Regions from separate parts of the Citrobacter sp. U14242 genome, predicted to be linked through region 1. Evidence: riboswitches for the same ligand, from Rfam matches in the RefSeq annotation. Region 1 holds a riboswitch; each other region holds the start of a gene.
What was found. A riboswitch is a leader RNA that binds a small molecule or an ion and turns the genes downstream of it on or off. The one in region 1 is predicted to bind cobalamin.
Positions count from the first base shown of each region.

Region 2: linked by a shared signal. The riboswitch ahead of btuB (TonB-dependent vitamin B12 receptor BtuB) and the one ahead of ACLJXE_RS17215 (cobyrinate a,c-diamide synthase) in region 1 are both predicted to bind cobalamin.
Region 3: linked by a shared signal. The riboswitch ahead of ACLJXE_RS11015 (ABC transporter substrate-binding protein) and the one ahead of ACLJXE_RS17215 (cobyrinate a,c-diamide synthase) in region 1 are both predicted to bind cobalamin.

Region 1 covers NZ_JBKGLW010000010.1:35,089-45,942, reverse strand. The annotation lists gene pduD (propanediol dehydratase medium subunit PduD) at 1-78, opposite strand, end outside; gene pduC (propanediol dehydratase large subunit PduC) at 89-1,753, opposite strand; gene pduB (propanediol utilization microcompartment protein PduB) at 1,772-2,584, opposite strand; gene pduA (propanediol utilization microcompartment protein PduA) at 2,584-2,865, opposite strand; gene pduF (propanediol diffusion facilitator PduF) at 3,391-4,200, shown strand; gene pocR (transcriptional regulator PocR) at 4,403-5,314, shown strand; cobalamin riboswitch at 5,647-5,822, shown strand; gene ACLJXE_RS17215 (cobyrinate a,c-diamide synthase) at 5,910-7,289, shown strand; gene cbiB (adenosylcobinamide-phosphate synthase CbiB) at 7,286-8,245, shown strand; gene ACLJXE_RS17205 (cobalt-precorrin-8 methylmutase) at 8,256-8,888, shown strand; gene cbiD (cobalt-precorrin-5B (C(1))-methyltransferase CbiD) at 8,885-10,024, shown strand; gene ACLJXE_RS17195 (cobalt-precorrin-7 (C(5))-methyltransferase) at 10,018-10,623, shown strand; gene ACLJXE_RS17190 (decarboxylating cobalt-precorrin-6B (C(15))-methyltransferase) at 10,613-10,854, shown strand, end outside.
Region 2 covers NZ_JBKGLW010000014.1:121,820-132,673, reverse strand. The annotation lists gene murI (glutamate racemase) at 1-700, opposite strand, end outside; gene btuB (TonB-dependent vitamin B12 receptor BtuB) at 645-2,483, opposite strand; cobalamin riboswitch at 2,547-2,744, opposite strand; gene trmA (tRNA (uridine(54)-C5)-methyltransferase TrmA) at 2,860-3,960, shown strand; gene ACLJXE_RS21150 (YijD family membrane protein) at 4,040-4,399, opposite strand; gene fabR (HTH-type transcriptional repressor FabR) at 4,415-5,050, opposite strand; gene sthA (Si-specific NAD(P)(+) transhydrogenase) at 5,242-6,642, shown strand; gene oxyR (DNA-binding transcriptional regulator OxyR) at 6,625-7,542, opposite strand; gene ACLJXE_RS21130 (FGGY-family carbohydrate kinase) at 7,799-9,280, opposite strand; gene ACLJXE_RS21125 (L-ribulose-5-phosphate 3-epimerase) at 9,291-10,172, opposite strand; gene ACLJXE_RS21120 (ABC transporter permease) at 10,172-10,854, opposite strand, start outside.
Region 3 covers NZ_JBKGLW010000006.1:6,919-17,772, forward strand. The annotation lists gene ychF (redox-regulated ATPase YchF) at 1-974, opposite strand, end outside; gene pth (aminoacyl-tRNA hydrolase) at 1,090-1,674, opposite strand; gene ychH (stress-induced protein YchH) at 1,949-2,227, shown strand; gene ACLJXE_RS10985 (cytochrome c1) at 2,274-3,083, opposite strand; gene ACLJXE_RS10990 (cytochrome b) at 3,088-4,260, opposite strand; gene petA (ubiquinol-cytochrome c reductase iron-sulfur subunit) at 4,262-4,813, opposite strand; gene ACLJXE_RS11000 (pseudoazurin) at 4,838-5,278, opposite strand; gene ACLJXE_RS11005 (ABC transporter ATP-binding protein) at 5,297-6,076, opposite strand; gene ACLJXE_RS11010 (FecCD family ABC transporter permease) at 6,073-7,137, opposite strand; gene ACLJXE_RS11015 (ABC transporter substrate-binding protein) at 7,203-8,255, opposite strand; cobalamin riboswitch at 8,466-8,696, opposite strand; gene ACLJXE_RS11020 (GNAT family N-acetyltransferase) at 8,939-9,454, opposite strand; gene dauA (C4-dicarboxylic acid transporter DauA) at 9,563-10,854, opposite strand, start outside.

The sequences.
Region 1 (10,854 bases):
GACGGGTTTATCGCTGGTCTGCATTTCAGCCAGCACATCCTCAATTATCTGACGCAGCAGTTTTTCATTGATTTCCATTGTTCACCCCTTAGCCAAGCTCGTTGGGATCAAGTGCGCCAGGGATGTTTTTAATTTCCTCCCAGCGTTCGCCTTGCAGGCGATAACCTGTTGCCGGACCGGCATAATCGTTGACGTCATTCACTGCGGAAAGCACTTGTCCGTCGCCGACGATAATGGCGGAGGTATGCAGATAGTCTCCGGTTAACTTGGCTTTTTGGATGTTGAGCATGTCTTGAGCAACATCGGTAAACCCACCCTGGGCAAGGGCTTTCACCACTTCCAGGCCGTTACGGTTTTTATTGATGATCTCTTGCGCAAATTTGATGTCTTCAACAATGTTACGCTCTGGCATATCTTTCGAACCGTGGGCGTAAGTCGCGGCTTCGACTTCTTCGTCGGTGATTGGCGGTAACCCCATTCCGGCAAATACGGCCTGCAGCGCACGAGCCGCTTTATTGCGAATGGCGATAACGTCTTCTTCCCGAACCGGACGCAGACCACCGTCTACTTTCAGATCACGCTGGATGACGTTGTAATCGTCAAAATCTTCGGCATCCTCGTTGGAACCAGCGAACATGTTGTCGTAGTTCGGAACAGCGGAATATCCAGAAGAAATGAAATCTGTACCCGGCAAGAATTGCATCAGCAGACGAGCAGTACGACGCATATCGGAGTGGGTAAAGGTCTGGTCATTGCTGGAGGCGCACTCCAGATCCAGTGACGAACAGATCAGGTTTTCTGCCAGCACAGCACGAATGCCTGATGGCACGGCTGAAGGTACGCCAATGCAACTTACGGAACCGTTTTGCAAACCCTGAACGCCAGCCGCCTTGGTGATGTAAATGCAGCGTGCTTCCAGATAAAGCATCGATTTGCCTTCGGCGTAGCCCATCTGAACTTCTGAACCGGAGCCAGAAGTAAAGCGCATTTTCAGGCCGCGTGAGGCGTAAGAAGAGGCCAGAAAACCTTTTGACCATGGCGTGTCGTCACCGTCTGTAAAGACGGGTTCAGTACCGTAGACGGAGATGGTTTCTGCATAACAGGTGTGGCCCAACATGCCGAGTTTCAGTTCGGTGGCTTCTTCCAGGGAACACTGAGTTAACACACCAGGGCGTCCAACCTGCGAACCTACCAGCAGAGCAATCGCGTTAAACGGCGCGTAACGTGCAACAGCAACGGTCGTTTCCTGCTCATCAAAGCCACGCCAGGCACCTTCTGCTGCATCGGCGGCAATCTGTACCGGGTTGTCTTTGACGTTAGTCACGTGCGCTTGTTGAGATGGGGTACGGCGGGCACGCATTTTCTGCATTGCCATCATCATCTCAACGACGTTCATGTGCGAAACCACTTCCACAATTTTCGCTGGCGTCATTGCAGTGGTCAGAGGAACAATGTCCATACGCTTGACGTTGGGGTCGCAAAGCATATTGGCGAGTTTAACCGAGTCCATCGCCATCACCTCTTCAGCGCGTGCCAGGTTAATGCCGTAGCGCGCGATGAAGTGGTCAATCAGATCAAATTCACTGACGGATTTGCCGTCCAGTTCAGTGACCATACCGTTGACGATTTTAATCGACGGCTTAGGGTCGTTCGGGCTTTCCATCGCAATGAAGCCTTCTTCGATCCACTCCTTAACGAAGCCGTCCTGATTCACAGGGCGTTTCGCCAGTGCTTCAAATCTTTTCGATCTCATGAATCAGCCTCACTGATATCAGATATAGGACGGACGGTCGTTTTTGGGTTCTGAGCCGAGGGTCGCCAGCACGGTTTTACCGATTTCACGGGCTGAGATGACGGCCTGACGCACAGCCCCAGAGTCACCGGAAATGACCAGAATGGCTTCGTTGCTGAAACTGGTGCCATGCGCGGGGGAACTGTAGGCCACCACTTCAACATTGGCGGATTTCAGCGCTGTATCGGCCATCAGTACACCAACGGAGGCCGGGGCACCGACGATAACGCCACAGGCACGACCAATTGGCGCACCAAAGGCTTTTTCCAGCGCGTAGCTGGCGCGCGCCGTGTATTGCATTTCGATGTGTCCGGCTTCGTTGGCATATACATCGCCAAAGGTGCGATCCAGTTCTTTCAGCGCAACTTCAATCCCGCGCTTCACGTCAGAAACGTCGTTACCGCCTAAGATAATCAGCGAGCCGTGACCTGCGCCGCCTTTGGTATCACGAGGAAGCTCAATACTCACGACTTCAGTGTTTGTGGCTTTTACCGCTTCATCGGCGGCCATGATGTGTGGGCCTGCGCCTGTGCGCGCGCCGAGGATACCGATGGAGCGATAGCGTTTTTCAAGTTTCATCGCGTCCAGTAGGGCACTGTCTACGTTGGCGATTACCAGACCGACGGTGTCGCCAATCGCAGTACCGACAAATTCCGTTAAACTGCAGCTCTTCTCTGCCATAGCCGTTTCTCGTGTTGGGTGAGTATTTTCAGGGGTAGCTTGTTGTTCTGGCGTTGCCACACGAGCAATCACCTGCGCCATGATCTGTTCAACCAGCTCATTGCTGCTCATTAGCTAATTCCCTTCGGTAAGATTTTTTCGACATCGGTGTGAGGGCGTGGGATCACATGTACGGCTTTCACTTCTCCCACGTTGCGTGCGGCGGCGGCACCGGCATCTGTTGCTGCTTTAACCGCGCCTACATCACCGCGAACAATGACTGTTACCAGCCCTGAACCAATTTTTTCGTAGCCGACCAGCATCACATTGGCTGATTTCACCATTGCGTCTGCGGCCTCTATGGCTGCAGTTAAGCCTTTGGTTTCTACCATTCCTAACGCTTCTTGTTGCATAAAGACCTCGCCTGGGTTGTCCCGATTTTCATGACTATAAAAAGAAGCGAGGAAAAAGAATGGCTGACTTGAAAGTGTGAGTGAAAAAATAGTGAGGATATGGTGATATAAAATTGCCATGATCTATCGTAATGCATTGTTTTTTAATGGGTTATAAAATATTGTTAATATGACAAATTGGTTTTGTTAATTCCATATTTACACTTTTAAAGGTGACAATATAAATATCATTTGCTATGCGATGAAAATGAAATTGTGATGGTTGTTTGAAAATGAAAATCTGCCATGAGCAATATTTTATTATTTTATAAATATGCTTTTAATAAGGTTTCACTCCATTAGTCGGCATGTTTTTATAAAGGTGATGACAAGAATTTGCTATCACAACACGATTTTGACGTACATACCGCCCTCAGGTTGCCAACAATTTGCCGACATCGCTTTTTATAGTAAGTCTCGAAGTATTCTACGAGCCAGCAAGGAGACCGCTGGTAAAGACACGAACTCTGCTTAGAAGGTGTCACAATGAACGATTCACTAAAAGCGCAATGTATTGCCGAGTTTTTGGGTACCGGATTATTTTTGTTTTTTGGCATTGGATGCCTGAGCGCCCTGAAAGTAGCCGGTGCCAGTTTAGGGTTGTGGGAGATCTGCATTATATGGGGGCTGGGGATCTCACTGGCAGTCTATCTGACAGCAGGGATCTCGGGTGCGCATCTCAATCCCGCCATCACCATAGCACTGTGGCTGTTTGCCTGTTTTCCTGGTCGTAAAGTGTTGCCTTACTCTATTGCTCAGGTGGCTGGTGCCTTTGGTGGCGCTCTGCTCGCCTATTTATTGTATGGCAGTTTGTTTATCGAGTATGAAACCGTCCACCATATGGTGCGGGGGAGCCTCGAAAGTCTGCAGCTTGCCAGCATATTTAGTACTTATCCTGCCGCCGCACTCAGCGTCTGGCAGGCTGCACTGGTGGAAGTTGTGATTACCTCCATTCTGATGGGGATGATCATGGCGCTCACCGATGATGGCAATGGGATTCCCCGGGGGCCGTTAGCACCGCTACTGATCGGTATTCTGGTTGCTGTTCTTGGGGCATCTACCGGGCCGCTTACCGGATTCGCCATGAATCCGGCTCGTGATTTTGGACCTAAATTGTTCGCATGGATGGCGGGCTGGGGGGATGTCGCGATGACTGGGGGGCGTGATATTCCTTACTTTATTGTCCCGATCGTGGCACCTGTCATTGGTGCTTGTGCGGGGGCGGCAATTTATCGTTACTTTATTGGCAAAAACTTACCGTGTAATAGCTGTAAGCTTGAGGAAAAGGAGCGTTAGCTTCACGGAAAATGTTTATTTTTGAAATGTGATAACTGTTTTCGTGATCAGGTTTCCTGAACCGCTTAAAAAGTCTCCCAAGAATGGGAGACTTTTGTTATGTTCGAATACGCCTTTTATCATTGCTTTGGATAGCGAGATGAAAAGCGAGTGTAAATGATATGTTTTATTTATAACAATAAATTAACTGAGAGGTTTTATCATGATTTCTGCGAGCGCCCTGAACTCAGAACTCATTAATAAAATCGCACAGGATTTTGCGCAGGCCACCAGTCTGGCTGTTGTGGTTGTCAATATTCACGGTGATGAAATTTCTGAGCTTTTTAATTTCACTCCTTTTTGCCAGTTGATGCGCCAGCATCCTCAACATAGTACGCGATGTCGTATGAGCGATCGCTGTGGGGGGCTGGAAGCTTCAAAATCCGATCAACCCTGCATTTATCGCTGCCATGCCGGACTTACCGACTTCTCTATTCCGCTGGTCATTGCGGGACATCTGGTAGGGTTTGTCTTATGTGGTCAGGTGCGCTTAAGTAATGACGTGGGGCTGGTGGATATTCTGAACGTGGACGACCGTTGGCAAGCCGATCCCGAACTGGTGAGTGAATTTCGTAATGTACCGGAAATGGACTATTCGCGGGTTATTGCCTCAGCTGATTTGCTGAAGCTCATTGTAGAAAATTGTCTTAAAAAACAACTGAATTTCGTCGTAATCAAAGACAATCCGCAACAATCAGAGCCGGTGCGGGCTAATCGTAGTCCGAACCCTCATGACAGTAAAATGAAGAAAGCCTTGCGTTATATTGATGCGCATTTATCAGACGAGCTTCGTCTGGAGGATGTTGCCTCTCACGTTTATCTCAGTCCTTACTATTTCAGCAAATTGTTCAAAAAATATCAGGGGATAGGATTTAACGCATGGGTAAATCAACAGCGAATGGCGAGTGCCAAAGAGTTGCTTTGTCATAGCGACTGGAGCATTGCCAGTATTGCGCGAAATTTAGGCTTCTCACAAACCAGTTATTTTTGCAAAGTTTTCCGTCAAACGTACCAGGTTACGCCGCAGGCTTTCCGTCAGCAAATAAATGTCATCTCATCTGAAGATACAGCTTAAATAGCAATAATTTGCTATTGCCGATTTTTGATATCGTACGCTATGTCAGTCATTATAAAATGAAAAATAACTACAGCAGTCAATAAATTGTCATAGCGCAACAAAATAATAGTATTTGAGGGATAAACTGCACCAGTTTTTATTTTTGTGATGAGATACAGTGTCTGTGTGAAAGACTTTCTTTATTCTTTAATGACGCTTTCATTCAAAAAATGAACATGTGAATAAACGGGGTGAGGCCATAACATTGGTTGAATGTACCCGGCAAGATATTAATTTGAATTATTGTCATGAGGTCGTGAATTTGCCTCAAGACACAGAGCCAAATTAAATCGGCTCTTGAACTGACAGGTTTGCCACATTTGTGGTAGGGAAGGGGGTGAGAATCCCCCGCAGCCCCCGCTGCTGTGATGCTGACGACCCCGTATAGACCACTGATCGCAAGATTGGGAAGGGCGGGCGAGGACGACGCTAAGCCAGAAGACCTGCCTGTCGGTGACTACCAACAACTTCGGTGGGAAGTGGGTTGCGCAGATGCATACAGTCGAGAGACTGGGTATCTATACACCCCTACCACCCTGAACAGGATCAGGGTATGGCGGCCAGTTTTCACGCGTTTGTTCTTGCAGGTACCGGTAGCGGCTGTGGCAAAACCACGGTGACGCTGGGCTTGTTGAGCCTGATGAAAAAGCGCGGGTTACGCGTCCAGCCATGCAAAGTCGGTCCTGATTACCTTGATACCGGCTGGCACACCGCGGTGTGCGGCACGGCTTCCCGCAATCTTGATAGCTTCATGCTACCCACCTCTACACTGAATGCCTTATTTTGCGAGCAGATGCAGCACGCGGATATTGCCGTTATCGAAGGCGTTATGGGGTTGTATGACGGCTATGGAACGGACCCTGATTACTGCAGTACTGCGGCGATGGCGAAACAGTTGGGTTGCCCGGTCATCTTGCTGGTTGATGGCAAAGCGGTTTCCACTTCGATAGCTGCCACGGTGATGGGGTTTCAGCATTTTGATCCCAGTCTGAACATTGCAGGCGTGATTGTTAATCGGGTCAACAGCGAAACACATTACCAGCTACTCAAAGTTGCGATTGAGCGTTATTGCTCCGTGCCTGTATTGGGCTATGTTCCCCGCATGGAGGGCGTCGCACTCCCGGAGCGTCATCTGGGTCTGGTTACCGCTCGTGAGTCAGTTATCAACCAGCAGCCATGGCAGGATTTTGCCGCGACGCTGGAACAGACGCTGGATATCGACGCGCTGCTGAACTTAAGCATGTTAGACAACCTTCCTGTCGGTCAATGGCCCGCACTGCCTGCTGCAGACGCAGGTGCAGGATTAACGCTGGCCGTTGCTGATGACGAGGCGTTCAACTTTTATTACCCGGATAACATGACGTTACTGGCGCGTACGGGCCTCAATATTGTTCGTTTTAGCCCGCTGCATGATACCTGTTTACCAGACTGTCAGATGATTTGGTTAGGCGGTGGGTATCCGGAACTGCATGCTGCGGCCCTGGCCCGTAATGTCACCATGCTGGAGCAATTGCGAGCAGCGCATCAGCGTGGCGTCGCTATTTATGCTGAGTGTGGTGGTCTGATGTACCTCGGTAGCTCTCTGGAAGATAGCAATGGCGATATCTGGCCGATGGCGGACATCATTCCCGGCCACAGCAAAATGGGCAAACGGCTGACCCGGTTTGGCTACTGCGAGGCGCAAGCCACGCAGCAAACATTGCTGGCAACGGCCGGTGAAGTCCTGCGCGGACATGAATTCCACTATTCCGATTTTACCCCTGAAATCCCGGCAGTGATGAATTGCCGCAAGGTGCGTGATGGCAAAACGCTGCAGGCCTGGTCAGGCGGATGGCAGGTCGGAAATACCTTCGCCAGTTATCTGCACGTTCATTTTGCCCAGCGCCCCGAAATGCTCAATCACTGGCTGGCCGCTGCGAGGAACACGCTATGACGATACTTGCATGGTGCGTTGCCTGGCTGCTGGATTTTATCATCGGCGATCCGCAGAACTGGCCTCACCCGGTGCGCTGGATCGGCAACCTTATCTCCGCAATCCAGCGAGTCATTCGGCGTTATTGCCATAGTGATAGCACGCTGAGAATCGGTGGTGCCGTGATGTGGATCGTGGTGGTCGGTGTGACATGGGGCGTTTCCTGGGGGGTGTTGACGCTGGCGAGTTCTATTCACCCGTGGCTGGGATGGGGCGTAGAGGTGTGGATGATCTTTACCGTGCTGGCAGGGCGTTGTCTGGCGAATGCTGCGCTGGATGTCGAGCGTCCATTGCGTGCCAATAATCTTGCCGAAAGTCGGGAAAAACTCTCCTGGATTGTGGGACGTGATACCTCGCAGCTGCAACCAAAACAGATTAACCGCGCCGTGGTGGAAACTGTGGCGGAAAACACCGTTGACGGCATCATCGCGCCACTGTTCTTCCTCTTACTGGGTGGTGCGCCGCTGGCGATGGCCTACAAAGCGGTGAATACCCTCGATTCAATGGTGGGGTACAAACATGAAAAATACCGTGCTATCGGCATGGTTAGCGCCCGTCTGGACGATGTCGCTAATTTTATTCCGGCAAGACTGAGCTGGTTGCTGCTGGGTGTGGCGGCGTTTTTATGCCGCCAGGACGGCGCACGTGCTTTGCAGATTGGCTGGCGTGATCGCTACAACCATAGCAGCCCAAACTGCGCATGGTCGGAAGCTGCCGTGGCAGGGGCATTAGGTATTCGTCTGGGGGGGCCTAATGACTACTTCGGCGAGCGCGTTGAGAAACCGTGGATTGGCGATCAACAACGAGACATTTCTGTAGACGACATTTCCCAAACGATTCGATTGATGTGGGTAGCATCGACCCTGGCACTGGCGCTGTTTATTGCGCTGCGCTGGCTGTGGGTCGGTGTCGCCTGAGGACAACAAAATGCACTATATCCAGCAACCTCAAGCGATTGAGGCCAAAAGTTTCGACATCATTGGCGAGATTATCAGTGAAACTCGCCCGGATTATCAGTTTGCCAGTCCGTTGCATGAAGCCATCATCAAGCGGGTGATCCACACAACCGCGGATTTTGACTGGCTGGACATTCTGTGGTTTTCCAGCGGTGTACTGGAACAGTTTTGCGCTGCATTGAGTCGCCCGAGCGTGATTTATACCGATACCACGATGGCGCTTTCCGGGATCAACAAAACCCTGCTGGCAAAATTCGGTGGCGAATGCCGCTGTTACATCAGCGATCCACGTGTGGTACGGGCAGCAAAAGAACAGGGGATCACTCGTTCAATGGCTGCAGTCGACATTGCCGTGAAGGAAGAGGGCGAAAAACTGTTTGTCTTTGGCAACGCGCCAACCGCGTTGTTCCGACTGTTGGAACATGATGCAGCCGTCAGCGGTGTGGTTGGCGTACCGGTAGGATTTGTTGGCGCGGCGGAGTCGAAAGATGCACTGACACAAAGTCATCTGCCCGCCATTGCCGCATTAGGTCGCAAAGGTGGCAGCAACGTCGCTGCCGCTATCGTCAACGCCATGCTTTATCACATGCAGGGGGCGCGATGAGCGACCAGTCCTTCGATACGCCAGTGTGGCACAACGGTAAAGCGCTGCGTAAAGGGTACACCACGGGATCGTGTGCGACGGCGGCGGCAAAAGTCGCTGCGTTGATGGTGCTGCGCCAGCATCTGATCCATCAGGTTTCCATTGTGACGCCTTCCGGGGTGACGTTATGCCTGAACGTGGAGTCACCGCATATCGAAGGGCAGCAGGCGATTGCCGCCATCCGCAAAGACGGTGGTGATGACGTGGACGCCACGCATGGGATGCTGATCTTTGCCCGCGTGACGTTAGACGATAGCAAAGACATTGTCTTACAGGGCGGTGAGGGTGTTGGTACGGTGACCCGTAAAGGGATTGGTTTGCCGGTGGGCAGTTCGGCGATTAACCGGACACCTCGTCAGACCATTGAGTCCGCAGTACGTGAAGCGATTGGACCAAATCGCGGGGCAAAAATTGAGATTTTTGCGCCTGAAGGTGAAGAAAGGGCGCAAAAAACCTACAACTCGCGCCTGGGGATTCTGGGCGGTATTTCGATCATAGGTACCACGGGCATTGTTACGCCGATGTCGGAAGAGAGCTGGAAACGTTCGTTATCGCTGGAACTGGAGATCAAACGCGCGGCAGGGCTGGATCGCGTAGTGCTGGTACCGGGTAATCACGGCGAACGTTTTGTGCGTGAACAGATGGGGCTCGACACACAGGTTGTGGTCACTATGAGCAACTTTGTCGGTTACATGATTGAAGAAGCGGTGCGCCTGGGATTCCGCCAGATCGTGCTGGTGGGCCATCCCGGCAAACTTATCAAAATCGCGGCAGGGATCTTCCATACCCATAGTCATATTGCGGATGCCCGCATGGAAACGCTGGTCGCTCACCTCGCATTACTTGGCGCGCCGTTGGAACTGCTGACGCTGGTCAGCGACTGTGACACGACCGAAGCTGCGATGGAACATATCGAAGCATACGGTTTTCAACACATTTACAACCATTTGGCGAAGCGTATTTGTATGCGCGTCCTGCAAACCTTGCGTTTTACGAAAAATCCTCCGACCTGCGACGCCATCATGTTCTCTTTTGATAATCAGGTCCTCGGCAGCAATCGTCCGGTCGCGGAGATCGCAGAGGAGATGGAATGTTAACGGTTGTTGGGATGGGGCCCGCTGGGTTGCATTTGATGACGCCAGTGGCGCGCGACGCGGTTGCAATGGCCGATGTGCTGGTCGGTGGCAAGCGACATCTGCAGCAGTTCCCGGATTTTGCCGGTGAACGGTTTGCTCTTGGTGCCAATATTCCGGAGCTATTGAATTGGATCGGCGAACATCAGGAGCGAAATGTGGTGGTACTGGCCTCAGGTGACCCGCTGTTCTACGGCATTGGCACGCGGATGGTGGCGCATTTTGGTATTGAAAATGTGCGCATTATTCCTGGTATTAGCGCCGTTCAGTATCTGTGTGCGCAAGCGGGTATTGATATGAACGACATGTGGCTCACCAGTAGCCATGGTCGCAGTGTCTGTTTTGATGAACTGGCGCGACATAACAAGGTTGCGATGGTGACCGACGCGCTGTGTGGCCCGCGTGAAATTGCGCAGCAGTTGGTTGCCAGAGGCAAAGGACATCGCTGGATGGTGATTGGCGAAAACCTGGCGATGGACAATGAGCGTATCCACTGCCTGCCTGTGAGCAAAATTACAGCCGACTATGACATGAATGCAGTGGTGATCCTCGATGAAAGATGAGCTTTTTCTACGTGGAGAGAACGTGCCGATGACCAAAGAAGCGGTACGTGCACTCGCCCTCTCAAAACTTGAATTACACCGCGCCAGCCATCTGATTGATATCGGCGCGGGAACCGGCAGCGTGTCGATTGAGGCGGCGTTGCAATATCCAGGGCTGCGTATCACGGCGATCGAGCGTAATCCGGATGCGCTCAGATTGCTGGACGAAAACCGTCAGCATTTTGCCTGTGC
Region 2 (10,854 bases), on a different contig from region 1:
GACGCGCAATCGCTGCACCGGAATCCACCAGTCGCGTCCCTTCCGGGAGGACTTGTAATAGCTCTTCCTGTAATAGAGGGAAATGGGTGCATCCAAGGACCACCGTATCAGGGGGTTCCGACATCCGCAGCCACGGTCGCAGAATACGGCGCAGTTCTTCCAGCGAGACGGGCTCACCGTGCAGCTTCGCTTCTGCCAGTTCCACCAACTCAGCGGATCCCAACATCGCTATCTGACACTCGTTAGCAAACCGTGCTATCAATTCGTGTGTGTACGAGCGTTTCACCGTCGCGCGCGTCGCCAGCAGTCCTACAATACCATTCGCCGTGAGGCGCGCCGCGGGTTTAATCGCGGGCACCACACCGACAACCGGAAAAGCGAACTTTTCACGTAATGCGGGGAGTGACACCGTGCTGGCGGTATTGCATGCGATAACCGCAAGTGCGAGGGGGTAGCGTTGCTGAACTGCGGTAACAATCTCAACAACACGCTCCACAATAAACTCTTCGCTTTTCTCACCATAAGGAAAGGCGACGTTATCGAAAGCATATATATAGTGGAGATCCGGCAGGAGATTCCGGATCTCATTGTAGACCGACAACCCACCGACGCCGGAATCAAACACCAGCACGGTGGGACGTGAATCAGAAGGTGTAGCTGCCAGACAAGGTGTATTCCCGTCCTGCAGTTGGGTAGCCATAAACTGTCTCGTAATCTTTATCGAACAGGTTGGCGATTTTACCACGAACTGTCAGCTGTGAGGTGATCGGATATGACACTGCCAGATCCCACAAACTCACACCGCCCATTTTTACCGGTTGATAAGTAACGTAGTCCGTATCGTATCGCGTCCCCAGATAGTGATATGTCAGGCCCCAGTCAAAATCATAGACCTGCCAGTCGAGTTGGTATTTCACCTGCTGTTTAGAACGCCGAGCCAATGGCTCGTTGGTAATCGCATTACGCGAATCCACGTAGTCGTAGCTAAGCGTATGCGCCAACGGCCCGGTGTCGAAGTTTGCAGTCGCTTCGATACCTTTAATACGCGCTTTGCCTTCGTTGTAGTACTTCTGAGTGTGGGTGTTGTAGTCGATCATGTCATCGATATCGTTGCGATACCCCGACACGCGCCAGTTAACACCTGATGTTAACCCTTCAAACGCCCCTTCCCACTGCTTACTCTCTTCGGGATCAAGGTTTGCATTGCCGTAATAGCCATGCAACTGACCCAGATTTGGCGCTTTGTAAGATGTGCCATAAGAGGCAATGAAACGATAGCCTTCGATAAACTCCCATCCGGCACTGGTTTGCCATGTACCATGACGACCAAACTCGGAGTTGTCATCACTACGTGCTGCACCTTCGAAGGTGAAGTCACCAAGCTGCTGCAATCCCGTTAAATAGAGTCCAGTATTACGTTGGTCGTAACCGTCCGTAACATACCCAGTGCCTGGCTCCGTAGTTTGCTTTTGCCAGTCCACACCTGCACCAATATTACCGTGGCCAACAACTATGCTGTTTGACCACTGAACATTATATTGCTTCATATCATCCAGCGTGGCCGAGGAATCATAGCGGCCATAGTTCGGATCATAGTTGTAGTCTTTACTGTGGCTGTAGCTCGAAACCAGTTGTGACTGAATAAGCTCGCCATTAAAACGTAACCCAGCGTCCCAGCTCTGGCTATAAAGCTGTCGGGTATCCAGTAGAGCCGAGCCAGGAGAATAATACGAGTCATAATCTGTGCGGTTATCATAACCATAACCACGAACGAACCCGCTCCATGTCTCGGAGAAGTTGTGCTCCAGTGCGCCATACAGCGTCTTGCTTAAGAAACCGTCTTTATCCGGTTGAGCCTGTGCGCCAGTGCTACCGTAGGCCACGACATCGAAGCCTTTGGTGTAGGCATAATCGCCCATCAACGTGACACGCGTATTTTCGCCAAGCTGTTGTTGGGTTGAGATATCGTAATTCTGATACCCATTGCTTCCCACGCCAGCGGTCAATTCCGTCCCTGGTTTTTCACGCGTAGTAATGATATTCACCACGCCGCCAATCGCATCCGAACCATATATAGCGGAACGCGGCCCGCGGATATACTCAATACGTTGCACCAGCGATACCGGGAACTGGCTAAGATCGGCTGAGCCGCTAACTCCCGCTAAATTAAGACGCACACCATCTATCAAAACCAGAACATGGCTGGCGTTAGTGCCGCGAATAAAAATAGACGAGTTTTGCCCCATGCCGCCACTTTGTGCGATATCAACACCAGGCAAACGACGCAGTACATCGTTTACCGAGGTAGATTGCCAGCGATCGATGTCCTGACGTGTAACGACGGTGATGGGTGCAAGTACTGCACTTAGAGGCTGCTGAAAACGGTTGGCAGTAACGACGAGAGTATCTGGGCTAGCATCCTGCGCCCAACCAGAAGATGCCGCAACGGAAAGCGCCGTCAACAGCAACGATTTTTTAATCATTGTAAAGCATCCACAATATAAGAAGGATGCCGCAGGTCCACCGATAGTACGCGATAGTGAAAACCAGATGCGACGTTAGCCGGCAGGTCTTCGGGCTTGGAAGGTTATTCTGGATACCGAATAAAAAGAAATGAAGACTTCCCACCCACAGGCAGTGTCTGCTTTACGCTCTCATTTCACCTTTCCTTACCGCTGCGCGTCAGCTCCAGATTCACACTGGATTCCCTTTTAACTCACAGGACCGGAAAACGGATGCTACAGTTTGTTACAACCTACTGTCCAGACCGGATATCACAATATCGTAAATCATCAATAACTGGACATCTGATGAGCAATCCCTACAATCCCCGCGTACTTTTATTTTTCAGGACGCATCATGACCCCCGAACACCTTCCGACAGAACAGTACGACGCACAGCTAGCTGAAAAAGTGGTGCGTCTGCAGAACTTAATGACGCCATTTTTTACAAAGGCTCCGGAAGTGTTCCGCTCACCGGTTAGCCATTACCGTATGCGTGCCGAGTTCCGTCTGTGGCATGACGGGGACGACCTGTACCACATCATGTTCGACAGCCAAACGAAAAACCGTATTCGTGTCGACAGCTTTCCGGCGGCCAGTGAGCTTATCAATACGCTGATGACGGCAATGATTGAAGGTGTACGCAACAACCACGTCCTGCGTCACAAACTGTTCCAGATCGATTACCTTACCACCCTGAGCGATCAGGCAGTGATATCCATGCTGTACCATAAAAAACTGGATAATGAGTGGCGCCAGGAAGCCGAAGCGCTGCGGGATGCGCTACGGGCGCAAAACCTGAATGTGCACCTGATCGGCCGGGCGACCAAAACTAAAATCGAGTTGGATCAGGATTATATCGACGAACGTTTACCTGTCGCGGGCAAAGAGATTATCTACCGCCAGGTTGAGAACAGTTTCACGCAACCGAATGCTGCGATGAACATTCAGATGCTGGAATGGGCGATTGATGTCACCAAAGGTTCAAAGGGCGATCTGCTGGAGCTGTACTGCGGTAATGGCAACTTTTCATTAGCGCTGGCGCAGAACTTCAACCGCGTACTGGCCACCGAAATCGCCAAGCCGTCCGTTGCTGCAGCCCAGTACAACATCGCAGCTAACCATATTGATAATGTACAAATTATCCGTATGGCAGCCGAAGAGTTTACGCAGGCAATGAACGGTGTTCGCGAATTCAACCGTTTGCAGGGCATCGATCTGAAGAGTTACCAGTGTGAAACCATTTTCGTTGACCCACCGCGCAGCGGACTGGACAGCGAAACGGAGAAAATGGTGCAGGCGTATCCGCGGATTCTGTACATCTCCTGCAACCCGGAGACGCTGTGTAAGAACCTGGAAACATTAATCCAGACGCATACTGTCTCACGTCTGGCGCTGTTCGATCAGTTCCCGTATACGCACCATATGGAGTGCGGCGTATTACTGACCGCGAAATAACTTTTTGTAGACCGGATAGGCGGTTACGCTGCCATCCGGCGCTGTGCCGGGCGCGCTTTGCTTGCCCGGCCTACAAATCTTATTCCGCGATTTCCTGCTTACGGTTACGCACTTTAAAGCCGATCCAGAACACCAGAATCACCGACAGTACCGCCGGGAAGAAGTTAGAGCCAATATCCGGATATTCAGCACGTACAACGGTGCTGTACAGCAGAACACCGAGAATAAAACAGGCTGCAGCCAGGCCCGGTAGCCCCACAGGCATGGTGCGATTCTGGTAACGTTGATGCAGACAATAAACCGTCAACACCAGCGAAATAATCGGGAATACAGAGAATGGCACAATGGAGCTAAACAGCGCCGCGAATGTGCCATTGATCGATAAGCCGGCAACCAGCGCCAGCAGCAGCGTACCTTTATCTTGACCTGACTGTTTCATTGCTCGTCCTTCTCGTTACTCGGAGTGGTGCGTCATCTTCTCTTGTTCACGGCGGTACCAGTAAAATGCGCCTTTTGCGATCATGCGCAGTTGCAATACCAACCGCTCTTCCAGTTGCCGACGCTGTTCAGCGCCAACATCCAGTGCTTCTGCCCCGGCACTGAACACAATCGTTACCATGGCTTCGGCTTGCGCTTCAGTAAACGCGCGAGGCATATGGTTTTCGAGTTCCAGATAGTCCGCAAGTTCCGCAATGAAGTGCTGAATTTCACGCGCAACCGCTGCACGAAACGCTGCAGAGGTGCCCGAACGCTCGCGCAATAATAAACGGAAGGCGTTGGGATTGTTGCCGATGAACTCCATAAATGTTGAGACCGAGGTACGGATCACACTACCGCCTTTGGCGATACGCTGACGTGCCTGACGCATCAACTGGCGCAGCATCAGACCACTCTCATCCACCATCGTCAGGCCGAGCTCATCCACATCGCGGAAATGGCGATAAAACGAGGTTGGCGCAATGCCCGCTTCACGAGCAACTTCTCGTAAACTTAGGCTGGCAAAACTACGCTCAGCGCTGAGTTGACTAAATGCGGCTTCGACCAGCGAACGCCGGGTTTTCTCTTTTTGTTGCGCTCTAACGCCCATCACGATGTCTGAATCCTTCCACATACCTTGCTGGCACTATACCAGAGATTAGGCGGTTGGCATGGCTTTGTGAATGATTGTTTACGCGCAGTTTGTGCTTCGACTTCGCAAAAAAGCACAACGATAATTGGGTTATCCCAACAACGATGTTACTATTCTGTTGCTTTTATGTATAAGAACAGGTAAGCCTGACCATGTCACATTCCTACGATTACGATGCAATAGTAATAGGTTCCGGTCCCGGCGGCGAAGGCGCTGCGATGGGTCTGGTTAAGCAAGGAGCGCGCGTCGCGGTTATTGAGCGCTATCATAACGTCGGCGGAGGCTGTACCCATTGGGGCACAATCCCGTCGAAAGCGCTCCGCCACGCAGTCAGCCGTATTATCGAATTCAATCAGAACCCACTTTACAGCGACCATTCCCGACTTCTTCGTTCTTCTTTCGCCGATATTCTCAACCATGCTGATAACGTCATTAATCAGCAAACGCGTATGCGGCAAGGTTTTTACGAACGTAACCACTGTGAAATTCTGCAGGGAAATGCCCGTTTCGTTGACGAACACACCATTGCTCTGGAATGTCACGACGGTACAGTGGAAACACTCACCGCAGATAAGTTTGTGATTGCCTGCGGCTCGCGCCCCTACCACCCGACTGACGTCGATTTTTCGCACCCGCGCGTTTACGACAGTGATTCTATCCTCAGCCTGCATCACGAACCTCGTCATGTTCTTATTTATGGCGCAGGCGTGATTGGCTGCGAATATGCATCGATCTTCAGAGGGATGGACGTAAAAGTTGATTTAATCAACACCCGCGATCGTCTGCTGGCATTCCTCGATCAGGAGATGTCCGATTCGCTCTCTTATCACTTCTGGAACAGTGGCGTGGTTATTCGCCATAACGAAGAGTATGAGCAGATTGAAGGCTGCGATGACGGCGTCATCATGCACCTGAAATCCGGTAAAAAACTGAAAGCCGATTGCCTGCTATACGCCAACGGTCGTACCGGTAACACCGATTCGTTAGCGCTGGAGAATATTGGTCTGAAAACGGACAGTCGCGGGCAGCTAAAAGTAAATAGCATGTATCAGACCGCACTGCCGCATGTGTATGCCGTTGGCGATGTGATCGGTTACCCAAGCCTGGCCTCCGCAGCCTACGATCAGGGACGTATCGCCGCTCAGGCACTGGTTAAAGGTGAAGCTACCGCGCACCTGATCGAAGATATTCCGACCGGAATTTATACCATTCCTGAAATCAGCTCCGTCGGTAAAACCGAACAGCAGCTAACGGCAATGAAAGTCCCATACGAAGTCGGTCGCGCCCAGTTTAAACATCTGGCTCGCGCACAAATCGTCGGGATGAGTGTCGGAACGCTGAAGATTTTGTTCCATCGCGAAACCAAAGAGATTTTGGGGATCCATTGCTTTGGGGAACGCGCAGCCGAAATTATTCATATCGGTCAGGCGATCATGGAGCAAAAAGGTGGTGGTAACACCATCGAGTACTTCGTTAACACCACCTTTAACTACCCAACCATGGCAGAAGCCTATCGGGTAGCCGCGCTAAACGGCTTAAACCGCCTGTTTTAACGCGTTGTCGAAATGGCCATCCATTGCCCCACGGATGGCCTCTGCCAGCTGTTCATAACGGCTGCGTAACGGCGAACCCGGACGGTACACCAGGCCAATAGTACGGCGCGGTTCCGGCTTAATGCACGGCAGATAGACCACACCATCACGCTTACGCTCTGGCGGAACGGCTAGTGCAGGCAGTAAGGTAATGCCACTACCTGCCGCAACCATATTGCGCAGCGTTTCCAGACTGGTTGCCCGGAAATGGGTGTCTTCATCAGCACCTGCTTCAAAGCAGAAGCCCATCGCCTGATCGCGCAGACAGTGCCCATCTTCCAGCATCAGCAGTTTTTCACCTGCTAAATCTGACATCGGCACACAGTCACGGTTTGCCCATGGGTGATCTTCATAGATCGCCAGCATCATAGGCTCATCAAACAGCGGCACTTCAATGAACGCCTCACTTTCCTTGACCAACGCCAGGATTACGCAGTCGAGCTTACCGCTATCCAGTTGCGCCAGCAGCTGATGCGTCTGCGCTTCATGCAGGTACATTTCCAGTTTCGGGAAGGTCTGGTGCAACATAGGGATAATATGCGGCAACAGGTATGGCCCCACTGTCGGGATCAAACCAATGTGCAGCGGGCCAGACATTGTCTCGCCTTGTTGACTTGCCATTTCCTTGAGCACTTTGACCTCGCGCAGCACGGTACGCGCCTGATCCACCAGCAGTAAACCTGCCTGAGTGAACAGTACTTTACGACTCGTACGCTCCAGCAGCATAACGCCAAGCTCATCTTCCAGTTTGCGGATTTGTCCGCTAAGCGTTGGCTGGCTGACGTGGCAGGAGTCCGCCGCTCGCCGGAAGTGACGATGCTCGGCTAGCGCCACCAGGTATTCAAGATCACGAATATTCATTATTCATCCTCCATCGCCACGATAGTTCATGGCGATAGGTAGCATAGCAACGAACGATTATCCCTATCAAGCTTTCTGTTTAATAATGCACCACAGAAACGGAACGGTACCCTTTAACCCTTGAAGCGCCTGTCCGTTCTCATACTCGAAATAACTAAAGCCAACGTGAACATTTGCGGACCTCTGGTCCGCTTTTTTTTTGCGTAAAAAAGCCCGGCTTAATACCAGGCTGGATGGATACAACTATGTGCTGTTGTTACGTTGCTACCGTGCTCAGTGCATCAGCGACACGTTTGAACCGTTCGAATCGGCTCCGCAACATACGGTGTTTCGCCGCATCCGGCTCCAGGCGAATCACTGGCGGCAGGGCCGCTTTAATCGCCTGTTCAAAACCTGAATAATCACCGGTTCCCACGGCAGCACACATTGCAGCCGCCCGGCAACCGGACTGTTCAATATCAACAATCTCAATCGGCAAATTACTGGCATCGCAAAACATTTGCATCCAAATACGCGAATGCGTTGGCCCCCCGGTAAAACGAATTGATTCCGTGCCGTCACAGAGCTGCAACAATTTGTCCTGATGCAATAAATGCGAAAAAACGACACCCTGATAGATTGCGTAAACCATATCCGCAACATCGTGATGGCCTCCTAACCCGAGAAATCCACCACTCAATGAATCGCAGTAGTTTGAACCGTACAACCAGGGGAAAAATAGAATACAGTCCTGTTTCTCGTAGCCACGAGCCGCCCATTGGTTGAGCGTGTCATGATCGTCCAGTAAATCGGGGAAAAAACGATCAATAAACCAGGTCAAATTACTGGCAGAAGTAGGGCTTCCTTCATGGGCAAAGTATTGCCCAGGGATACTGAATTTCCCCCACACATACGGATATTCTGCCGGAATGATGTTATCAAAAACGCGGGTGGCAATAGACCATGTTCCAGCAACAGCGCTGAGTTGCGTATTGTCATACACTCCGGAGGTCATTGCTGCGCCAACAACATCAAAGACGCCGCCAAAGACCGGCGTTCCCGGTTTTAATCCACACAATACGGCAGCGTCTGTCGTAACGACTCCTGCCAGATCGGCGGAGCCGATCACCTTAGGCATACACCCCATCATCTCTTCAATGCCAAATAGCGAGAACAATTCAGGATCGAATTCATTACGTTGCAGATTGAATAACTGGCTACCCGAAATATTGGTTTCTTCACAGGTAAATTCAGCTGTAAGGCAGTAACGTATGTAATCGTGAGCCATCAAAACATAGCCCGTGCGTGCGTAATTCTCTGGCTCATGCTGCTTCAGCCACCCCAACAACGCGACCGGATGAGAAGGCCATAGTTGTTGGAAACTGCGTGGATAAGCCAAACGATCGATATCCTGCGCCTTCCAGGCAGTCACCAGGGGCTGGGCCCGAGAATCAGAGGACACAATACCATTGCGTACCGGGTGCCCTGACTTATCGACCAGATAAAGCCCCTTACCGTGTGAGGAAAAACCAATCCCGCGAATCTGTTCCGCTGAAAGATGGCTCTCTGTCAACGCTCGCCGGATAACTTCACAGGTTGTCATCCAGAGGTCTGTCATATCACGTTCACAAAACCCCGCCTGCGGACTCAATAATGGTAAGGTCTGGGCGGCCACAGTGATTTCCTTACCCTCGGCAGTGTAGAGCCCCACTTTGGTAACCGTGCCGCCCAAATCAATGCCCATATAGTAATGGTCCATCGTATTCTCCTTATCCGGCGATAAGCGACCGCTCGTCATACCATCCAGCCGCCTGCATCTTGCTCTCTATCCACTGGCGTGCGTGAATAATTTCCAGTAATGGCTCTGCAGATTTTTCCGTCCACATTTCTATCAAGAAGGTTCCCCGATAGTTAAGTTGGCGTAATATTTTGAATAATTTGATAAAATCTACGCAACCTTCACCAAAGGGAACATCGCGGAACTGCCCTGGGGAATCCGGTGTCACTGGAAATGTGTCTTTAAGATGGATTGCGGCAATCCGATCAATACCTTTTGCCAGTTCACTCTCCAACTCGTTGCCCCATGCAGTTAGATTGCCGACATCAGGATAAACGGCAAACCATGGAGAATTAATTTTGGCATCCAGCAATTTCCATTTACTGATGGAGTTAATAAAAGGTGTATCCATAATTTCCACAGCGCACATAACCTGTGCGGCCGCAGCTTGTTCAGCCGCCCAAGCCATCGCATCTTCAAACCAGGCAATAGTTTCATCATTTTGCGGCTCATAATAAACGTCATAACCGGCAAGCTGGATGGTTCTAATCCCCAGATCCTGCGCCAGTCGTAGCGCTTTTTGCATAATAATTCGCGCTTGCTGTCGGGTATCACTATCGCGACTGCCAAACGGAAAGCGTCGATGGGCAGAGAGGCACAAGGTTGGAATACGTACCCCTGTCTTCTGAATGGCGCTGATAATTTCCATACGGTCCGCAAGGGACCAGTCCAGGCGAGCCAGCCGGTCCTCACTCTCATCCACCGACATTTCAACAAAATCAAAACCGCATGATTTAGCCAGTGCAAGCTTCTCGACCCAACTGGTGTTCCTGGGGAGGGCCTTTTCATAAATACCTAACGGGTGGCTACGCATTATCTTCCCTCACGAGTTGCCAATTGTTGTTGAAACGCTTTCCGGCTGTTATTCATGGCGCGCCGTGCCTGCCATTTTTGTTTGAAGAACTTAAATGCCAGTGCGGCAATCAATGTAATCCCCCATACTGCCAGATTAAAATGCAGGCTAAGACCTAGCAGGCTAAGCCCGGTAGCGATAACCTGGAGCACCAATAGTGCGCAAAATACATGAGCAACTTTGCCTACCCCACCGAACGGATCGGTACCGCCCAAAACAATGGCCAGTACTGTGAGCAGAAGATAAGAATCGCCATACCCCATACGAGCGGAATTGAAGCGGGCAAGCATAATCAGCCCCGCCAGGACACATAACAGACTGGAGATAGCATAAATAGCAATCAGCACGCGCTCGGTGCGAATGCCGCTAAACCAGGTTGCATTAATATTGCTTCCGCACATATAGATGACTTTTCCTGTGCGTGTTTTTCCAAGGAATAGAGCCAGCGCGAGAGTCGTAATGATAAAAATCACCATCGGAACCGGCATCCCATAAATGACCTCTGACCCAATGCTACGGACTATCGGTGGCATACCACTTAAGGCAGCGCCTTTAGTGAGGTAAATACCAATACCACTGATAATCGTCATACTGCCCAGTGTTACCAAAATTGGGTGTGCGCCAACACGAGAGATGATCATTC
Region 3 (10,854 bases), on a different contig from region 1:
AATGCGATGGTTTGTGCGCGGATAAAGCCTTTCTCGAAGTCGGTGTGGATCTTACCGGCTGCCTGCGGGGCGGTTGCGCCGACAGGGATGGTCCACGCACGGACTTCTTTAACGCCAGCGGTGAAGTAGGTCTGCAGGTTCAGCAGTTCGTAGCCTGCGCGGATAACGCGGTTCAGGCCTGGCTCTTCCAGACCCAGTTCAGCCATAAATTCGTCGCGGTCAGCATCGTCGAGTTCAGCAATGTCAGCTTCAACAGCGGCACAAACGGCAACCACGACGGAGCCTTCAGCGTCGGCGATTTCGCGAACTTTATCGAGGTACGGGTTGTTTTCAAAACCGTCTTCGTTCACGTTGGCGATATACATGGTTGGTTTCAGCGTCAGGAAGCTCAGGTATTTGATGGCTGCCTTGTCTTCGTCAGTCAGGTTTTTCAGTGCACGCAGCATACCGGCGTTTTCCAACTGCGGCAGGCATTTTTCCAGTGCAGCCAGTTCAGCTTTAGCGTCTTTATCGCCGCCTTTGGCTTTCTTCTGTACGCGGTGGATAGCACGCTCGCAGGTGTCGAGGTCGGACAGCGCCAGTTCGGTGTTGATAACGTCGATATCGTCAGCGGGATCCACTTTGTTGTTAACGTGGATAATGTTGTCGTTTTCGAAGCAGCGAACAACGTGACCGATAGCTTCGGTTTCACGGATGTTGGTCAGAAACTGGTTACCCAGGCCTTCACCTTTGGATGCGCCTTTTACCAGGCCCGCGATATCCACAAATTCCATTGTGGTTGGCAGGATACGCTGTGGTTTGACGATTTCGGCCAGTTGATCCAGACGAGGATCGGGCATCGGGACAACACCCGTGTTCGGCTCGATAGTACAGAACGGGAAGTTTGCCGCTTCAATACCCGCTTTTGTGAGCGCGTTGAACAGGGTGGATTTGCCTACGTTTGGCAAACCGACGATACCGCATTTGAATCCCATGTTTAAATCACCTTAATCTTTTGATATTCAACCTGTTATGGAAAACAGATTGTAGAAATGTAAATAACTCTGCCTATTATACACAGCACGCGAGAAAAATGCCGCACATCGCTGCTTATTGCGCTTTAAAGGTGTGTAACCGGCTCGTTGCTTTGGTGAGTCCATCTTTGAATAAAATCTCGGTACAACGTGCCGCTTCGTCAATGGCTTCATCAATTAACTTCTGTTCTGAAACAGGCGGTTTGCCTAAAACAAAACCGACAACTTTATTTTTATCGCCCGGATGACCGATTCCAACGCGTAAACGATGAAAGTTAGGGTTATTACCTAACTTGCTGATGATGTCTTTCAGGCCATTATGTCCGCCATGACCCCCGCCCAGCTTAAATTTGGCGACGCCAGGTGGCAGATCTAACTCATCGTGGGCGACCAGAATTTCATCAGGGTTAATGCGATAAAAGCTGGCCATCGCGCCAACGGCTTTGCCGCTCAGATTCATAAATGTGGTCGGTACCAGCAGGCGAACATCTTCACCTTCAAGCGTGACTCTGGAGGTGTAACCGAAGAACTTCGGCTCATCGCGCAGGGGGGCACGGAGTCTCTCTGCCAGTAAATCGACGTACCATGCGCCTGCATTATGTCGCGTTGCCGCATACTCTGCGCCGGGATTCGCCAGGCCGACAATCAATTTAATCGCCACGTAATTTGTCCTGAGTGTGTCTATAACCGGCGTGTAGTTTACTGTTTGCCGACGCGCTTGACAAAAAACGGCGTGCGCCGCCTCGAAAACTGAATAATTGCAGGAATGGACTATTGGAAATTGAGGGTGTTCAGTAGCTTATTTGTAAAGTTTTGTTGCATTGGTGTTTGTAATTGTGATCACAGGCGCACTTGCGAACGGCAGTGTTGTCTATACTTTACACATAAGGATTAGGGATATTCCCTGTAACAACCCAAAGTTCCGGAGGTGACACATGAAACGCAAAAACGCTTCGTTACTCGGTAACGTGCTCATGGCTTTAGGGTTGGTGGTGATGGTTGGTGGTGTTGGTTATTCTATTTTAAACCAGTTGCCGCAATTTAATCTGCCACAGTTTTTCGCACATGGTGCCGTGCTCAGTATTTTTGTTGGCGGTGTCCTTTGGCTGGCGGGTGCCCGCGTCGGGGGACATGAACAAATCAGCGACCGTTATTGGTGGGTTCGTCATTACGACAAACGCTGCCGTCGTAATGATAGCCAACGCCACAGCTAAGTGCTGACATAATCTGCAGACCAGCCAGCGTTTCGCTGACTGGTCGTTAGTTTTTCTCGTTGCTGCGCGAGCGGGATCGCATGCGCTGTAACAGTGCTAATAGCGTCAGCATAATCACCAGATATCCCATAACGACCGTTCCCTGATGTTTTCTGCTCTCAAGCTGCGGGTCAGCGGCCCACGCCAGAAACGCGGTGACATCTCGTGCGTACTGTTCTTCCGTTTGGGGAGCATGCGTTTGCATAGCCCAGGTGATGTCATTGTCAGCCAGCGGTTTGGGCATATTAATCATCCTGCCAGGGAAAAAACGGTTGGTTTTCATCTCCGGGTCATCGGTTGCATACCCGGTCAGCAGCGCATAAACGTAATCAGCGCCTTGCTCGGTGTAGGGGGTGAACGCATCCAGTAAAAATCGCGGAAACCCACGGTCGTAAGTTCGCGCTCGAACGATATAGCTCAGGTCAACCGGTAGCGCGCCATTATTCAGGTATTTTGCTTCCTGTTCATTCAGATAAGGTGACGCGAAAATATCGTTCAGATTGCCTTCCCGTTCGCCGGGTTGGCCGTCGTCTTCAATTGTCGCGAAGACGTAGCCGCTGGCCAGTGTTTTGGCTTCCGCCTCACTGAGTTGCGGCCCTCCTGCTTTAGTCAACGTTTTGAAAGTGAGATATTTCATACCGTGACAGGCCCGGCATTTCTCTTCATATACCTGCAGCCCGCGTCGCAGTTGTTCGCTATCGTGTTTACCGTTCACGCCGCTAAACGACCATGTCTGCGCGGTGGGGCGCTGTGCGTAAATCGCGTTGCTAAAGAAAAGAGCCAGAGTCAGAGTTACAGTGGTTAAAAATCGCGCCATGATGTCAGTCCTGTCGCTCCAGTAAACGTCGGCACGGCAGCACAAGCAGAAACCATGCAAAATAAATAAATGTTGAAAGCTGAGACGCCGCGCGTGTCCAGCCATCGTCATCGCTAAAACCATCAACTAAGTCCGGTCCGACCAATGCTTTTGAGCCCAACCAGCCCAGAAAGAGCGCATTGGCGACCCAAAGCCAAAAAATGGCTTTAACCAGCCGACTGTTATTGCGAAACCGTGCGTGTGACGTATCCAGCCAGGGAAGAAAATAGAAAATTAGTACCGCAGCGCACATCGCAGTGATGCCTGCCAGTTCATTGGGGAAGCAGCGCAGAATGGAGAAGAAAGGCAGGAAGTACCATTCAGGCGCGACAATTGCCGGTGTGAGTGTTGGGTCTGCCGGGATAAAGTTATCGGCGCTGCTGAGATAGTGCGGCGCGAAAAACAGAAACCAGGCAAACAGCATTAAAAAGAGGGTGAGTTTGATAGTATCGTTTTCGGTGATGCGAAAATCGAACAACAAACGCCGGGACTCTTTGGGCGAAAATGTTTTCTTCCGTGCGTGGGCAAAAGCCGACTGGACGGTACGGATGTGCCATATCGTGACCACGACAATGGCGAAGGGGATGATAAAGTGAAGGACATAAAAACGGCCTAATGTCGGCGTGCCGGGCATATAGCCACCGACCAAAAAGGTATATAGCGTATCGCCAATAAACGGTACTGCCCGGGCGAAACTGGTGATGACCGTAGCGGCCCAGTAGCTTTTTTGCCCCCAAATCAGGCTATAGCCGAGAAACGCGGTAATCATCAACAGCACATACAGCGTCACGCTGATTGCCCACATCTTCAGATAGGGTTTGCGGTAGACGTTGTAATACATTGCCCGGAAAATATGCAGATAACAGGCGAAGAAAAAAAGCGATGCGCCAATAGCATGCAGATTGCGCACCAACTCACCGTGTCTGACTGCACGCAGAATATGAACAATAGAGTCAAAAGCGGAGCCCGCTGTAGGCACATAGAACATAGCCAGCACAACACCGGAGAGCATTTGCACGCCCAGCATGACCAGCAATATGAGACCGACAGCAAAGATCCACACGCCAGCGACTGAGCGGGGGACTGGAAGACGAAACTGCAGGTGATACCAGGGGGGGGACGGATAAGCGGATTTCATCTCAGGCATCCTTCGTACCAATATGCAGACTCAGGCCGTCAGCCGACACGCTAAAGTCAGGGATGGCCAGATTCGCTGTGGCCGGGCCTCGCGTTACACGCCCGGAGGTATCAAACTCGGAACCATGACACGGGCAGACCCAGCCCTGTCCGTTGGGGTTGGCATAGGGGACACAACCAGCATGTGGGCAGTAACCTTGTACGACCAGCCACTGTGGATGTGCCGCTGCCACCCGCTCGCTATCCGCTTGTGGATCGGCCAGTAAACGCAGATCAGCTTGCCGCGCCGCGGCGATCTCCTCCGCCGTGCGGTGGCGAATCAGGATCAGTTTTCCCTGCCAGATACGTTTCACCGTCTGGCCTGCCGTTACGCCAGCGAGGGAGACATCAACAGGTTCATTTTCCGCCACAGTTTTATCATCCGGACCCAGCGCGGAAATAAGTGGCCAGACGGCGGCGGTCACGCCCGCTGCGCCGACAAATGTCGTCAGCTTGCACAGGCAATCGCGTCGCTGAGTTTGGATTGTTTCGCTAAGCGTTTTTTTATCCACCACCGTTATTCTCCCTTTATGACGGCGTTACTGTTTATCGATGCGGGTATAAATTTCCTGAAAACGCTTATCGGCAAGACCAGGGGCTTTGAACGCGCGGTAGCTGTCGGGTAAAACGGCGTCGCCGACTTTAATCAGCATGATCATGCCCTGCGCGTAGTGCGGTGAACATTTGATACCGTAGAAACCTGCATTGTCGTATTTCACTTCAATTTCTTCATCGATTTTGCCGATAAAACCGGGGTATCCGGCGGGAGAGAGTTCGGCAATTGATGCGGCATTGTGGCTCTTATGTTTGCGGATAAACTTCACGCTATCACCTGGCTGGATCGCCAGATAGTCCGGCTCATAAACCATCGGGCCGCCTGTACCGCGGTTTTTCATCAGCACTTCGTAGGTTTGTGCAAAAGCTGTCGAGGTGAAGGCTAACAGGCATAAGATTTGCAAAATTTGCTTAACACGTTTCATTGCGGTTCCTTTCGGTGTTTACGCGGGGCGTTGGTAACGGATAAAACAGTTCGCTTCGTCGGGGGCGTGTTCGACAATCGCGTCGATCCCAAACCAGCTATTAAGATTTTCACGGGTAAAAATGGCGGCAGGACGTCCCTGCATCGCCAGCTGTCCGGCCTTCATCACCATGATGCGATCGCAGAACATCGCCGCATGATTCAGGTCGTGTAGGGCGGCGATGACGGTGAGTTTTTCACGTTTAACCAGATTGAGCAGGCCAATCTGATGCTGGATATCAAGATGGTTTGTCGGCTCATCCATCAGCAGTACCTGCGGCTGTTGTGCCAGCGCTCTGGCGATGTGCAGACGTTGACGCTCTCCGCCGGAGAAGGTATGCCAGCAGCGATGCTGCATGTTTTGTAGGGAGACTTTCTCCAGCATCGTCTGCACAATGTCGTCGTCTTTCCTCGACCACGGCGACAGCAGGCTCAGCCATGGCGTGCGACCAAGCGAAACCGCCTGAATGGCGGTGAGACGCTCGCTGGTTTCAGCCTGTTGTTCAACCAGTGCCACCTTTTGCGCCAGATGGCGGCGTGAATAGCGACGAATATCCTGATGATTTAGCGTGACGTGCCCGGAAGAGGGTTTCAGTAAACCTGCCAGGAGCGAAATCAGCGACGTTTTCCCGGAACCATTGGGGCCGATAATGCCGACAAACTCGCCGCGCGATACCTGAAAAGAGACATCATTGACGATGGCTTTGCCTTTGACCTCCCAGTAGAGATGCTGGGCGTTTATCACAGGATTAGCGGTCATTTCCCCGGATTCCCTCGTATCAAAATGATGGCAAATGCCGGTGCGCCGACCAGTGCGGTAATCACGCCGATCGGCAGGACCTGTCCTGGAAGTAAGGTGCGTGAAATAACATCCGCGACGATAAGGAAAATGGCGCCAATAAGTGCGCTGACGGGCAGTAGGCGATGGTGCTGATTTCCCACCAGTAATCGCGCAGCATGGGGAATGACCAGTCCGACAAAGCCAATGGCGCCGACGATTGACACCATGATGGCCGTCATCCCTGTCACGGTGGCAATCAGTACGCCACGGGTGCGTTTAACGGGAATGCCCAGCGATGCCGCCGATTCCGCGCCAAACGAGAAAGCATCCAGATGGCGGGCGTAGCAAAAGCAAACGACAATGCCAATCAGCGCAGTAGGGATTGCCAGCACGACATCCGGCCAGCGTACCCCGCTGAGATTGCCCAGCAGCCAGAACATGATGCCCCGAGCCTGTTCGGCATTGGCTGAACGCGTAATGATGAGTGAGGTAATGGCATTGAACAACTGCGAACTGGCAATCCCGGCGAGAATGATTTGCGTGGTGGCCGAGCCGCTTTTGCCCCTTGCCGCCATCGCCAATAGCGCGACAAACAGAAATGCCGTCAGCGCGCCAATAAACGCGCCAAGCGACATGGAAATGATCCCTGCGCCAAGTCCGGTCAGGGCGATGAGCACCGCACCCGTTGAGGCTCCGGCAGAAATACCCAGCAGGTAAGGTTCGGCCAGCGCATTGCGCAGCAGCGACTGGAGAACCACGCCTGAAATCGCCAGACAGGCTCCGCAGCAGGCGGAAACCAGCGCACGGGTCAGGCGGTAGTTCCAGATAATCCCGGCATCAAGCGCATCTACCGCATACTGTGTATCAAACAAGCGGTTTGCCAGCGTATGGCTGACATGTTGCCACGGGATAACCGTCTCACCGATTGAAATGCCCGCCAGAAGGACGCCGCACATCACCATGCTGACCCACAGCGTGTGGAATAGCGTCCGGCTGGCAAGCTGGCTCATGGCATGACGCGTCCTGCGTAATTCGCTCATTGTTTACGACTTCCCGGAGTACGAAAAGGCGCTATGCCCGCATAAGGCATAACGCGCGACGAGAGTTAGTGAGTCGTCTGAGGGTGCGCCAGGCCATATTGCACCAGCGCATCGGCGAGTTTTTCCAGCCCGTCAATGGTTCTGATACCCGCGTTCATGGTCTGCACGTCGATTACCGGCAGGTGGTTTTCTTTCACTGCCGGGATCAGCCGGGTAACAGGATCGGACGTGAGGTATTCCATTTTGACTTTCCAGTCATCGGCCGGGAAGCGGCGACGGCCCATCTCGCCGAGGACGATGACCGATGGGTTGGCTTTGGCAATGGTTTCCCAACCTACTGTTGGCCACTCCTCGGCAGAATCAATGACATTTTTCACCCCAAGAGATTGCGCTATCCACGCCGCGGGGCCAAATTTCCCGGCGACATAGGGATCAAGCTGCAGGTCAGCGCTGGAGAACCAAAAGACGGCAGATACCGGGTTGTCCATACCGGCAATTTTAGCTTTCGCGGCGGCTTCACGTGCTTTCAGGCTGGCAATCAGTTCATCGCCTTTGTCCTGTACATCAAAAATTTTCGCCAGGTCAGCAATTTCCTGATAGACCATGGCAATATCAAACATGCTCTTACGCACGCCGTCACCGCCGTCTTCGTTGTCTTTGGCGCAATCGGCCGGGGCGGTATAAACCGGAACGTGTAATTCGCTAAATTGTTCGTAAGAGGCAACTGTGCCCGCAGGGCCAATCTGCCATTCAAACTGACTGGCCACCAGATCCGGTTTTTTCGCAATAATCCCTTCGAAACTCGGGATGTTTTGCGCAATGACCGCAATCTTGTCATTCGCCGCTTTGTACTGTTCAGATACCGGGCTAAACCACAGTGATGTCCCAACAACACGATCGGCCAGACCCAGGGAATAGAGAATTTCAGTACTGTTTTGTCCAACGGTAGTCACGCGTTTTGGCGCATGATTAAAGGTAATATCCCTGCCACAGTTTTTGATCGTTAGTGGATATTCTGTTTTAGCCGCAGAAGCCATATTGCTGGTCAGGAAGAGTGCTGCGCCAGTCAGTGCCAGAAGTGAAAGTTTGCAATAAGCAGAAGTTATTTTTGCGTGCATTAGCGTTGTCCCGTTCATGCCAGAATCTGAACGTCTGGTCATGGTTCATTTCGTTCCATAAATTCGGGACAGGCACATGACGATAGATGACATCTAATCGTGAACGGCGGGCAAGATAATATGAATATAAAACATATTGTTGCCAATTTGTTCAGAAATTATATTATTCATTCGTCAAATAAATCACCCCATGGACCATCCCGTCCACTCAATGTATACAACCTTGACAGCAGGTCTCCTGGCTCGCGGCAATCTGAATATCGGCCTTCCCATAAATGCGTTCTTTACAGTGACCTGTCGTGGATAATCCACGACACAGTGATATTCAGTTTCCGCTTACAGTTGCGGGGGCAGCTATGGCATAAGATTAAAATAATCCGCACCATATTCCGTTTCAAAATGATAAATAGATTCTGAAATACTGTCGGTGGGGACTCTATCGGTATCGAATAGCCCCGTCAACCGCTTGAATAAGTAGGGGTGATGCCACTTTCAGTTTTTAATTCAATGAAATCAATCTGTTGCTTTTGTACTTATGACATTAATTATGTGAAAAGCACAAATGTCGATAAACTAAATGAGAATTGTTTGATGTTGATCAATTAATGTTTTCTTTGCCGAACTGAGCACGATTAATAACGAATTTTATCGTGATATTTAATTATTTGCGCGATGTCACATTTTTATTGATATTTTTCCATGTGCACGATTTGCTGTTCGCCACCTTCATCAAAATAGACGGTAAAGTGATTTCGCAACCAAAATTGATAGCCACCAGGTAAAAAATGGTGGGTGTGCAGATAGCGTGTTTTATATTGTTGTCGGTCACAAAATTGTTCCGCCAGCAGGACAAGTTGGCTGCCTATGCCTTGCCGACGATATTCCTGTGCGACATAGCAGCGACAAATTTCTGCGGTTGAGGATAATTGATAGCGTCCACGCAGTGCCGGTATTCGGTCATCGTACTGGCAGACCGCCAGCGTAGCGATAAGTTGCTGTCGGTTATTCCATGCGCCGAGCAACAGATTTCGCGGCTGATGGAGGTAGTGTGAGCGCAGATTTAATACATCTGCATGCGGTTCAGGTTCCGGTCGGTTAGCGTTAAAATAGAGATTTAAATGGTGGATAATAAACGACTGAACGGCCGAAATATCAGCCTCAGTTATTTCACGGAATATAAATGCAGTATCAGCGTTCATCGTTGCAGATATCATCAGAACCAGGGAAACTGGATAATAGCAACTCAGACACGTTTACAGAAGAGAAGTGTTACCGGCAAGCCTTCGCAAGCCGGTAACATAGTATGATTAAATATCTGCCAGTGCGGCATCGCGGTTCGGGAAGAACGTCAGACGACCAGGGATGGGTTGGATACCCGCGCGCGCCATGGTGCGTAGCGGCTGGAACTCCAGGTTACTGATACGCAACTCACAACCTTCCGGCAGGCGTTTAACAAAACGCTGGAAGGCGTCCAGACCGCCTGCATCCAGTACCGGTACTGCGTCCCATTTCAGTACCACAATGCGTTTTCCTTCGAGGCGAGATTCGAGATCGGTAAAGAGTCCCTCTGCTGCGGCAAAGAAAAGTGGGCCAATAACGCGCAGTACCAGTACATCGTCTGGTACGTCTACGTTGACCGGTGCCAGACGCGTCATGCGCGCAATACGGCGCATAAACAGCAGGGAGGCAAGTACGATACCGACACTGATAGCGATAACCATATCGAACAGCACCGTCAAAGACATACACATCAGCATGACGATGATGTCGTCTTTCGGCGCGTGGCGCAGCAGATCCACAACTTTATGTGCTTCACTCATGTTCCACGCCACCATCAACAGCAGGGCAGCCATTGCCGAAAGGGGTAGCCAGGAGAGCAACGGGGCCAGCACCAGCAGTGCAAGGATCACCAGAATCGCGTGAATGACCGCAGAAATTGGCGACGTTGCGCCGGCACGAACGTTAGCCGCTGAACGGGCAATCGCGGCGGTGGCGGTAATACCACCAAAGAACGGGGCGACAATATTACCCAGGCCCTGACCAATCAGTTCACTATTGGCTTTATGCTTCGTCCCTGTCATTCCATCGAGCACGACGGCACACAGCAGGGATTCAATCGCCCCCAGCATCGCCATCGAGAAGGCGGCAGGTAGCAGCGCCTGTAATGAGCTCCAGCTTAGCGTAAAGTTTGATTCTGGCATATTCCACGGTAATACCAGTTGGGGTAGCAACTGCGGAATACCGTTACCTTGCGAACCATCGGCCAGTATGTAGTGAAACTGGGAACCGATAGTAGCGACATGCCCACCGCTCAGGTTAACAATACCCATTACCGCACAGCCTGCCAGCAGCGCCGGAAGGTGGCCAGGCAGACGGATCCCCAGCCGTGGCCAGAAAATCAGGATCCCCAGCGTGACTACGCCAATGGCGGCGTCGCCGAAGTTGATGGTTGGCAATGCCATAAACAGTGCACCGACCTTCTGCAGGTAGTGCTCCGGGACATGGGCCATCTGTAAACCAAGAAAATCTTTAATCTGCATGGTACCGATGGTAATACCAATACCCGATGTAAAGCCTAACGTGACTGACACGGGAATAT